Archangium violaceum: one gene and its partner. The protein of the gene in region 1 interacts with the protein of each later gene in a pairwise test. Links are inferred from orthologs where the notes say so. Each region holds a gene or a part of one and is shown on either strand. Other genes may lie near its edges.

Evidence for each region. The genes of interacting proteins can lie anywhere in the genome.
Region 2: the proteins of JRI60_RS05880 (region 1) and JRI60_RS24335 interact in binary tests that used the Escherichia coli proteins (3 or more experiments, as listed by UniProt). The link is inferred for Archangium violaceum from one-to-one orthologs.

Annotation. Positions count from the first base shown.
Region 1 is NZ_CP069396.1:1,369,425-1,373,118, reverse strand. The notes cover bases 664-3,432. They hold JRI60_RS05880 (lipid kinase), read left to right. Parts: upstream 664-1,434; coding sequence 1,435-2,430; downstream 2,431-3,432. Other genes in these bases: hrcA (heat-inducible transcriptional repressor HrcA), read right to left, coding at 2,714-3,432; JRI60_RS05875 (hypothetical protein), read left to right, coding at 2,512-2,670; JRI60_RS05885 (HAD family hydrolase), read left to right, coding at 664-1,341. Outside these bases: JRI60_RS05890 (hypothetical protein), read left to right, coding at 1-553; more of JRI60_RS05885, read left to right, coding at 628-663; more of hrcA, read right to left, coding at 3,433-3,694. UniProt on the Escherichia coli protein: In vitro phosphorylates phosphatidylglycerol but not diacylglycerol; the in vivo substrate is unknown.
Region 2 is NZ_CP069396.1:6,007,852-6,011,636, reverse strand. What follows is about bases 335-3,194. They hold JRI60_RS24335 (citrate synthase), read left to right. Parts: upstream 335-1,046; coding sequence 1,047-2,342; downstream 2,343-3,194. Other genes in these bases: JRI60_RS24330 (AMP-dependent synthetase/ligase), read right to left, coding at 2,475-3,194; JRI60_RS24340 (3-phosphoshikimate 1-carboxyvinyltransferase), read left to right, coding at 335-957. In the rest of the region: more of JRI60_RS24340, read left to right, coding at 1-334; more of JRI60_RS24330, read right to left, coding at 3,195-3,785.

The sequences.
Region 1 (3,694 bases):
GGGCGCGCCCGCCTCGCGCACCTACGCCTGGGACGGGGAGCACTTCTTCGAGCGCAATGACGCGGCGAAGCAGTTCTTCCACTACAAGGACGACCTGCCCCCGGAGCAGCGCGTGGGCGCGCTCACGCAGATTTTCGCGCCCTTCGCCCCCGAGGGCTTCCGCGCCCCGCTGCTACCGAGCCAGGGAGTGAGCGCCCACCGCGCTCCCCACCCCCGCGGCCCCGAGGCCGTGGAGCTGACGGTGAAGCCCGCGGGCAGTGACGTGGAGGTGACGTACGTGCTGCGCTGGCCCGCCATGGACTTCCTGGGCAAGCGCATCCGCAGTGGCGGCGACACCTCGGAAATCCGGGTGGAGGAGGAGCACTGCGACCAGGCCCTGGCCGTGTGCGTGCCCAAGCGGCTGACGCAGTGGGCGGGTGCCCAGAAGGTCGCGGAGACCACCCTGTCGCGCGTGGAGCTCAACCCCACCCTGCCCTCGGAGACGTTCGCGCTCACCGCGCCCGAGGGTTACACCGTTCAGACCAAGACGTTCGCGGTGGCGGGCGCACAGTAGGAGCGCCGCTGGGGTTGAAGCCCACCAGGGGCGTTCCCACCTTCCCTACCGGGAAGGAGTGCGACGGAATGGCCCTGGTGCGGAACGTCATCTTCGATGTGGATGGCACGCTGGTGGACTCGGTGGACGAGCATGCCGAGGCCTGGAGGCGCGCCTTCCTGGAGTTCGGGCGGGACGTGCCCTTCGCGCACGTGCGCAGTCAGATTGGCAAGGGCGCCGACCAGCTGATGCCCGTCTTCTTCACGGAGGACGAGCTGGAGAAGTTCGGCCAGGAGCTGAGCGACTACCGCTCCGCGCTCTTCAAGCGGGAGTTCATGCCCAAGCTGCGCCCCTTCCCCAAGGTGCGGGAGCTCATCCAGCGGCTGCGCCAGGATGGCATCCGCATCGCGCTCGCCTCCAGCGCCAAGGGAGACGAGCTGGAGCACTACGTCCGGCTGTGCGGCCTCGAGGGGCTGACGGACACGGAGACCTCCAAGGCGGACGCGGAGAAGTCCAAGCCCCACCCGGACATCTTCGATGCGGCCCTGGAGAAGCTCGGCCGGCCGGAGCCACACAGCGTGGTGGTGATCGGGGACACCCCCTACGACGCGCTGGCCGCGAACAAGCTGGGCGTGTCCACGGTGGGCGTGCTGTGCGGCGGCTTCCCCGAGGAGGACCTGCGCACGGCGGGCTGCCGCGCCATCTACAAGGACCCGGCGGACCTGCTGGCCCACTATGAGTCCTCGCGGGACACCTGGCCGTGGGCCGCGGACGCGGTGGCCGCCGCCAAGGACGAGGAGTCACGCTGACCCTGACCCACAGGGAGGGCAACCGGGGAAGCGGACCGGGCGTGCCCGGCCGTCCCTGGCCTCCCTGCCCGCCCGTGCGCATCTTCGACGACGATGGCCGTCGATGCCCTTCCAGATGCCGCACTCATCGCCCCTCCCAAGCGTGGCGCCCTCGATGAAGGGCCCGCGCTGCTGATCGTGAACAAGAAGTGCCGCATGGGGAGCGAGGCCTTCCCGGCCACGCTCGCGGCGCTCGAGTCACGCGGGATTCCCGTCGCCGCCAGCTACCGGCTCTCCCGGCCCAAGCGCATGGAGCAGGTGTTGCGCGAGGCCCTGGAAGACGGTGTGCGGCGGGTCCTCATCGGCGGGGGGGATGGCACGCTCAACCATGCCGTGCGCCTGCTGCTCGGACGTGACGTGACGCTGGGCGTGCTGCCGCTGGGCACGGGCAACGACTTCGCCCGCTCGCTCGGCATTCCCCCCACGCTGGAGGCCGCCTGCGACATCATCGCCGCCGGCTACACCGCCCGGGTGGACGTGGGGCTCGCCAACGGGCGGCCCTTCCTCAACGCCGCGAGCCTCGGCCTGGCCACCGCCATCGCCAAGCGGCTGACGCCCCAGCTCAAGCGCCGCGTGGGCAAGCTGGCCTACCCCATGGCCGCCGTCGCCGAGCTCTGGGAGCACCAGCCCTTCCACGTGCGGATGACGACCGACCGGGGAGACCTGGAGCTGGAGGTGCTCCAGCTCGTGGTGGGCAACGGGCGCTACCACGGCGCGGGCAACGTGGTGACTCCCGATGCCACGCTCGACGACCACCGCCTGGACGCCTACACCATCGCGGCGCCCTCGGCCGAGTCCGGACGCGAGGGCACCGGGCTGGGCCACATGCAGGACCTGTCCACCCTGGCGCGCGTCGCGCTGTCCCTGCGCCGCGGCGAGCATGTGTCCCATCCGGCCGTCACCGCCGTGCGCACCGCGTACCTGTACGTGGATGCCCAGCCGCCCCAGGACATCAACGCGGACGGGGAGCTCATCGGCCACACCCCGATACGCTTCGAGCTCGCCCCCGCCGCCCTGCGCGTCTACGCGCCCGCTCCCGTCCCGCATTGAGCCGGAATCTCGGCAACCGCCCCATTCCCCACTAGGCTCTCCCCTCCTGGATGGCGACCAGCCATCCCCACGGAGGGGCCCGTGCGACACCGTTCTCTCGTCCCACTCTTGATCGCCGCCGCCCTGTGCATCGCGGCGCTCGTCTTGATGTGGCTCCGCCCCATCCAGTTGGAGGCGGCTCGCGGCGCGGCGGCACAGTCCGCACAGGAGCCCTCGCGGCTCGAGCTTCGCCGGAAGTAGACCCTCACCCCAGCCCTCTCCCAGGGGGAGAGGGAGGGAAGGCTCACGCCTTGTCCAGCGCGCTCGAGAGGGCCTGCGCGGTGAAGTTCACCAACGGGATGATGCGCTGGTAGTTCATCCGCGTGGGCCCGATGACCCCCACCGTCCCCAGCACCTGCTCCCGGCTGCCGTAGGGGCTCGCGATGACCGTCACGTCCCCCGCCGAGGAGAACTCGCTCTCGGTGCCGATGAAGATCTGCATCTCGCGCGCCCGCTGCACCCGATCCAGCAGCGCCAGCAGCTTGTGCTTCTCCCCCAGCGCCTTGAAGAGCGCGCGCATGCGCTCCACGTCCGCGAACTCGGGCTGCTCCAGGAACGAGCCCGTGCCCTCGATGAGCACCCGCTCCCCCGTCTGCAGGTCCGTGGCCGCCGCCCCCAGCTTGAGCGCCTTGGCCGTCAGCACGTTGTAGAGCGCCTGCTCCTGGTCCAGCTCGCCCCGGATGCGCTCGCGCGCCTCCTCCAGCGTCACCTCGTGCAGCAGCTCGGACAGGTAGTTGCTCGCCTTGAGCAGCTCGTCCGAGGTGACGGGGAAGTCCACCGACAGCAGCTTGTTGATGACCTGGCCGTTCTGCCCCACGAGGATGGCCAGCACGCGGTCCTCCCGCAGCCGGACGAACTCGATGCGGTGGAAGATGGCCACGTCCGGGCGCGGGGTGACGACGACTCCCGCGTGCCGGGTGAGCGAGTGCAACAGGCGCGAGGCCTCGCCGAGCATCTCCTCCATGCCCGTCTCGTGCGCGAGCCCCGCGTGGATGAGCTCGCGGTCGCGCGGCCCCGGGTCCCTCAGCTGCACCAGCGTGTCCACGTAGAAGCGATAGCCACGGTCCGTGGGCACCCGGCCAGCGGAGGTGTGGGGCTTCTCCAGGAAGCCCAGCTCCTCCAGGTCCGCCAGCACGTTGCGCAGCGTGGCGGAGGACACGTCGAACTCCGGCTTGCGCGCCAGGTGCTGGCTCCCGACCGGGCCACCCCGGGCGATGTATTCCTG
Region 2 (3,785 bases), 4.6 Mb from region 1 along the record:
GGCACGCCCCGGCTCGGCGAGCGTCCGCATGGCGCCCTCTTCGACTCCCTGCGCGAGGCGCTCGGCCCCTCCGGGCTGGTGCTCACCGAGGGCAACCCCTGGCCGGTGGAGATCCATGCCCCCACCAAGACGGGAGAGCCCGTGTTCCGCGTGCCGGGCGCGCAGAGCAGCCAGTACGCCTCCAGCCTCCTGCTGGGGTGCGCGGCCCTCTACCTGCGCGAGCGCCGCCCATGGCGGGTGGAGATCATCGGCCCGCTGACGAGCGCGGGCTACCTGGAACTCACCGTCTCCTGGCTGCGCCGCTTCGGCTTCACCGTCCAGGAGTCCGAGGGACGGCTGGAAGTGACGGACTACCGGGCACCCGAGCGCACCCCGGCGATGCCCGGGGACTGGTCGTCCCTGGGCTACCTGCTGCTCATCGCCTGGCACACCGGGGGCAGCGTGGAGCGCGCGGATCTCTCCAGCGCCCACCCGGACCAGGCGCTGGTGCGGCTGGTGGAGCGCGCGGGCCTGACCACGGTGGCCGGCCCCGACAACACCCTGCGCATGACGGGCAAGGCGAAGGACGGGCTGGTGGCCTCGGGCAAGGAGTGCCCGGACCTGCTGCCTACGCTGGCCGCGCTCGCATGTGTGCTGCCACGCCCCTCCACGCTCACGGATGTAGGCGTCTTGCGCCTTAAGGAGAGCGACCGGCTGGAGGGAATCCGCACGCTGGTGGACGCTTTCGGCGGCAAAACCCAGCTGGAGGGGGAGACGTTGACAATCCACCCTCCTACCTCCCATCCGTCGCACTTCTCGATGGACAGCAAGGAAGATCACCGCCTGGCAATGGTGGCGGCTACTCTCTCTGTTGTGTCCGGTGTGCCTCTCACCCTCACCGGGCCGGAGTGCGTGGAGAAGAGCTTCCCGGGCTTCTGGCGGCAGTTGGAGCGCGCTGGGGTCCGCCTCACGTCTTGAAACGGGCGTTGCCCAGGGGGAAACGCGGCCTCCCCGGGTGCAGTTCTTTTTTGTTGAAAGCGCTCTGCCGCCTGTGAAAAGTCCCGCCCATGCCAAAGGACACGCTGACGATCACGGACAACCGGACCGGGAAGACGTACGAGGTCCCGATCGAGAATGGCTGCATTCGGACGAACAACCTCCGGCAGATCAAGGTCTCCGAGGACGACTTTGGTCTGATGGGTTACGACCCAGCGTTCCTGAACACGGCCAACTGCAAGAGCGCCATCACCTTCATCGATGGTGACAAGGGCATCCTCGAGTACCGGGGATATCCCATCGAGCAGCTCGCGGAGCGCTCCTCGTACCTCGAGGTGGCGTACCTGCTGCTCAATGGCGAGCTGCCCACGCAGAAGCAGCAGGAGGAGTTCAGCTACCTCGTGACGCACCACACGTACGTGCACGAGAACATCAAGTCCTTCATGGACGGGTTCCGCTACGACGCGCACCCGATGTCCATGCTGGCCTCGACGGTGGCGGCGCTCTCGGGCTTCTACCCGGACGCGCGCAACATCAAGGACGAGCGCAGCCGCAGCATCCAGATCACCCGGCTCATCGCGAAGATGCCGACGATCGCGGCCTTCTCGTACCGCCACAGCATGGGCCTGCCGTACGTCTACCCGGACAACGATCTGTCCTATGTGGGCAACTTCCTGGCGATGATCCGGAAGATCGGCACGGCGTCGTACAAGGTGCACCCGACGCTGGAGAAGGCGCTGGACGTGCTGTTCATCCTGCACGCGGACCACGAGCAGAACTGTTCGACGACGTCGGTGCGCACGGTGGGCTCGTCCGAGGTGGATCCGTACTCGGCGGTGGCGGCGGGCATCGCGGCGCTGTACGGCCCGCTGCACGGCGGCGCCAACGAGGCGGTGCTGCGCATGCTGCGTGAGATCGGTCACATCTCGAAGGTGCCGGACTTCATCAAGGCGGTGAAGAGCGGCGAGGGCGAGAAGAAGCTGATGGGCTTCGGACACCGCGTGTACAAGTCGTACGATCCGCGCGCGAAGGTCATCAAGCGGGTGGCGGACGAGGTCTTCGACGTGACGGGCAAGAACCCGTTGCTGGAGATCGCGGTGGAGCTGGAGCGGATCGCCCTGCAGGACGACTACTTCGTGAAGCGCAAGCTGTACCCGAACGTGGACTTCTACTCGGGGCTCATCTACGAGGCGATGGGCTTCCCGGTGGAGATGTTCCCGGTGCTCTTCGCGATTCCGCGTACGGTGGGTTGGTGCGCGCAGTGGCAGGAGATGGTGAAGGATCCGGAGCAGAAGATCGCGCGTCCGCGTCAGGTGTACACGGGCTCGAAGCGTCGCGACTACGTGCAGATGACGGATCGCAAGTAGAGCGAGGCCGAGAGGGTGCCGGGGATTCCGAGCACCCTCTCCCTCTGGGAGAGGGCCGGGGTGAGGGTCTACGGACCTGGAACCCGCGGCCCTCTCGCCGTTTCAGGGCGGGCCCAGGGCCCAGCCCGTGCCCTACCCCGCCTGGACCTCGCCCGGGGACACCGCCTCGGCGTACAGGGATTCAATGAGGGCCTTGTACCGGGCCTCGATGACCTGGCGGCGCATCTTCATGCTGGGGGTGAGCTCACCGCCCTCGATGGAGAAGTCCTGGGCGAGCACGGCGAAGCGCTTGATGCCCTCGAAGCGGGCGAGGCGCGGGTTCACCTCGTGCTCGATGGCCGCCTGGAGGTGCTGGCGCAAGCGCGCATCCTCGGCGAGGACAGAGAGGTCCTCGGGCCACCCGTGCTGTCGGGCGAGCGCCCGGGCGCGTTCGGGCTCCAGGGTGAGCAGAGCCACGAGGAACTTGCGGCGCTCGCCGACGACGAGCGCGTGGCCCACGGGAGACACGGCCTTGAGCAGCATCTCGATGTGAGCGGGAGCGGTCTTCTTGCCGCCGGAGGTGACGAGGATCTCCTTCTTGCGGCCGGTGATGTGGAGGAACCCCTCGGAGTCGAGCTGGCCCACGTCGCCCGAGTGCAACCAGCCGTCATGAAGGAGCTCGGCGGAGGCGGCGGGGTCCTTGAAGTAGCCCATGCAGACGCCGCCGCCGCGCACGAGGATCTCCCCGTCCCCGGCGATGCGGACCTCGATGCCCATCAGGGGCCGGCCGAGCGAGCCCAGGCGGGTGGCCTCGTGGGTGTTGAGGGTGGTGGGGCCACAGACCTCGGACTGGCCGTAGACCTCGCGCAGGACGATGTCGAGCGAGGTGAAGAACTCGAGCACGTCACGGCCGATGGGGGCGGCGCCGGTGGAGAAGAAGCGGGTGCGATCCAACCCGAGCTTCCCCAGGAGGGACTGGAAGACGGTGCGCCGGGCGAGCTGGTACTGGCCCTCCAGGTACAGGGGGACGCGCTCGTGACGCAGGGCGAGGGCGTTGCGCTCGGCGGCCACCTGGCGGGCCCACCCCACCACCTTCTGGCGGGCGGGGGGCTGCTCGCGGAGGACCTCCTCGATGCGGCCCTTGAACTTCTCCCAGACGCGCGGCACGCCGAAGAAGAGCGTGGGCCGGGCCTCGCGCAGGTCGTTCGGCACGGACTCCATGGACTGGGCGAAGTACACCTCGGCGCCCAGGGACAGCGGCCCGTGGAGGCTGAGCATCTGCTCGGCGATGTGCGCCAGGGGCAGGTACGACAGCAGCACCTCCCCTTCCTCCCGCATGCCGGTGGCGCGCATCAGGTGCTCGGCCGTCCACACGAGGTTGCGGTGGCTGAGCATGACGGCCTTGGGGTTGCCGGTGGTACCAGAGGTGTAGATGAGGGTGGCGAGCCCCTCGGGCTGGAGGGC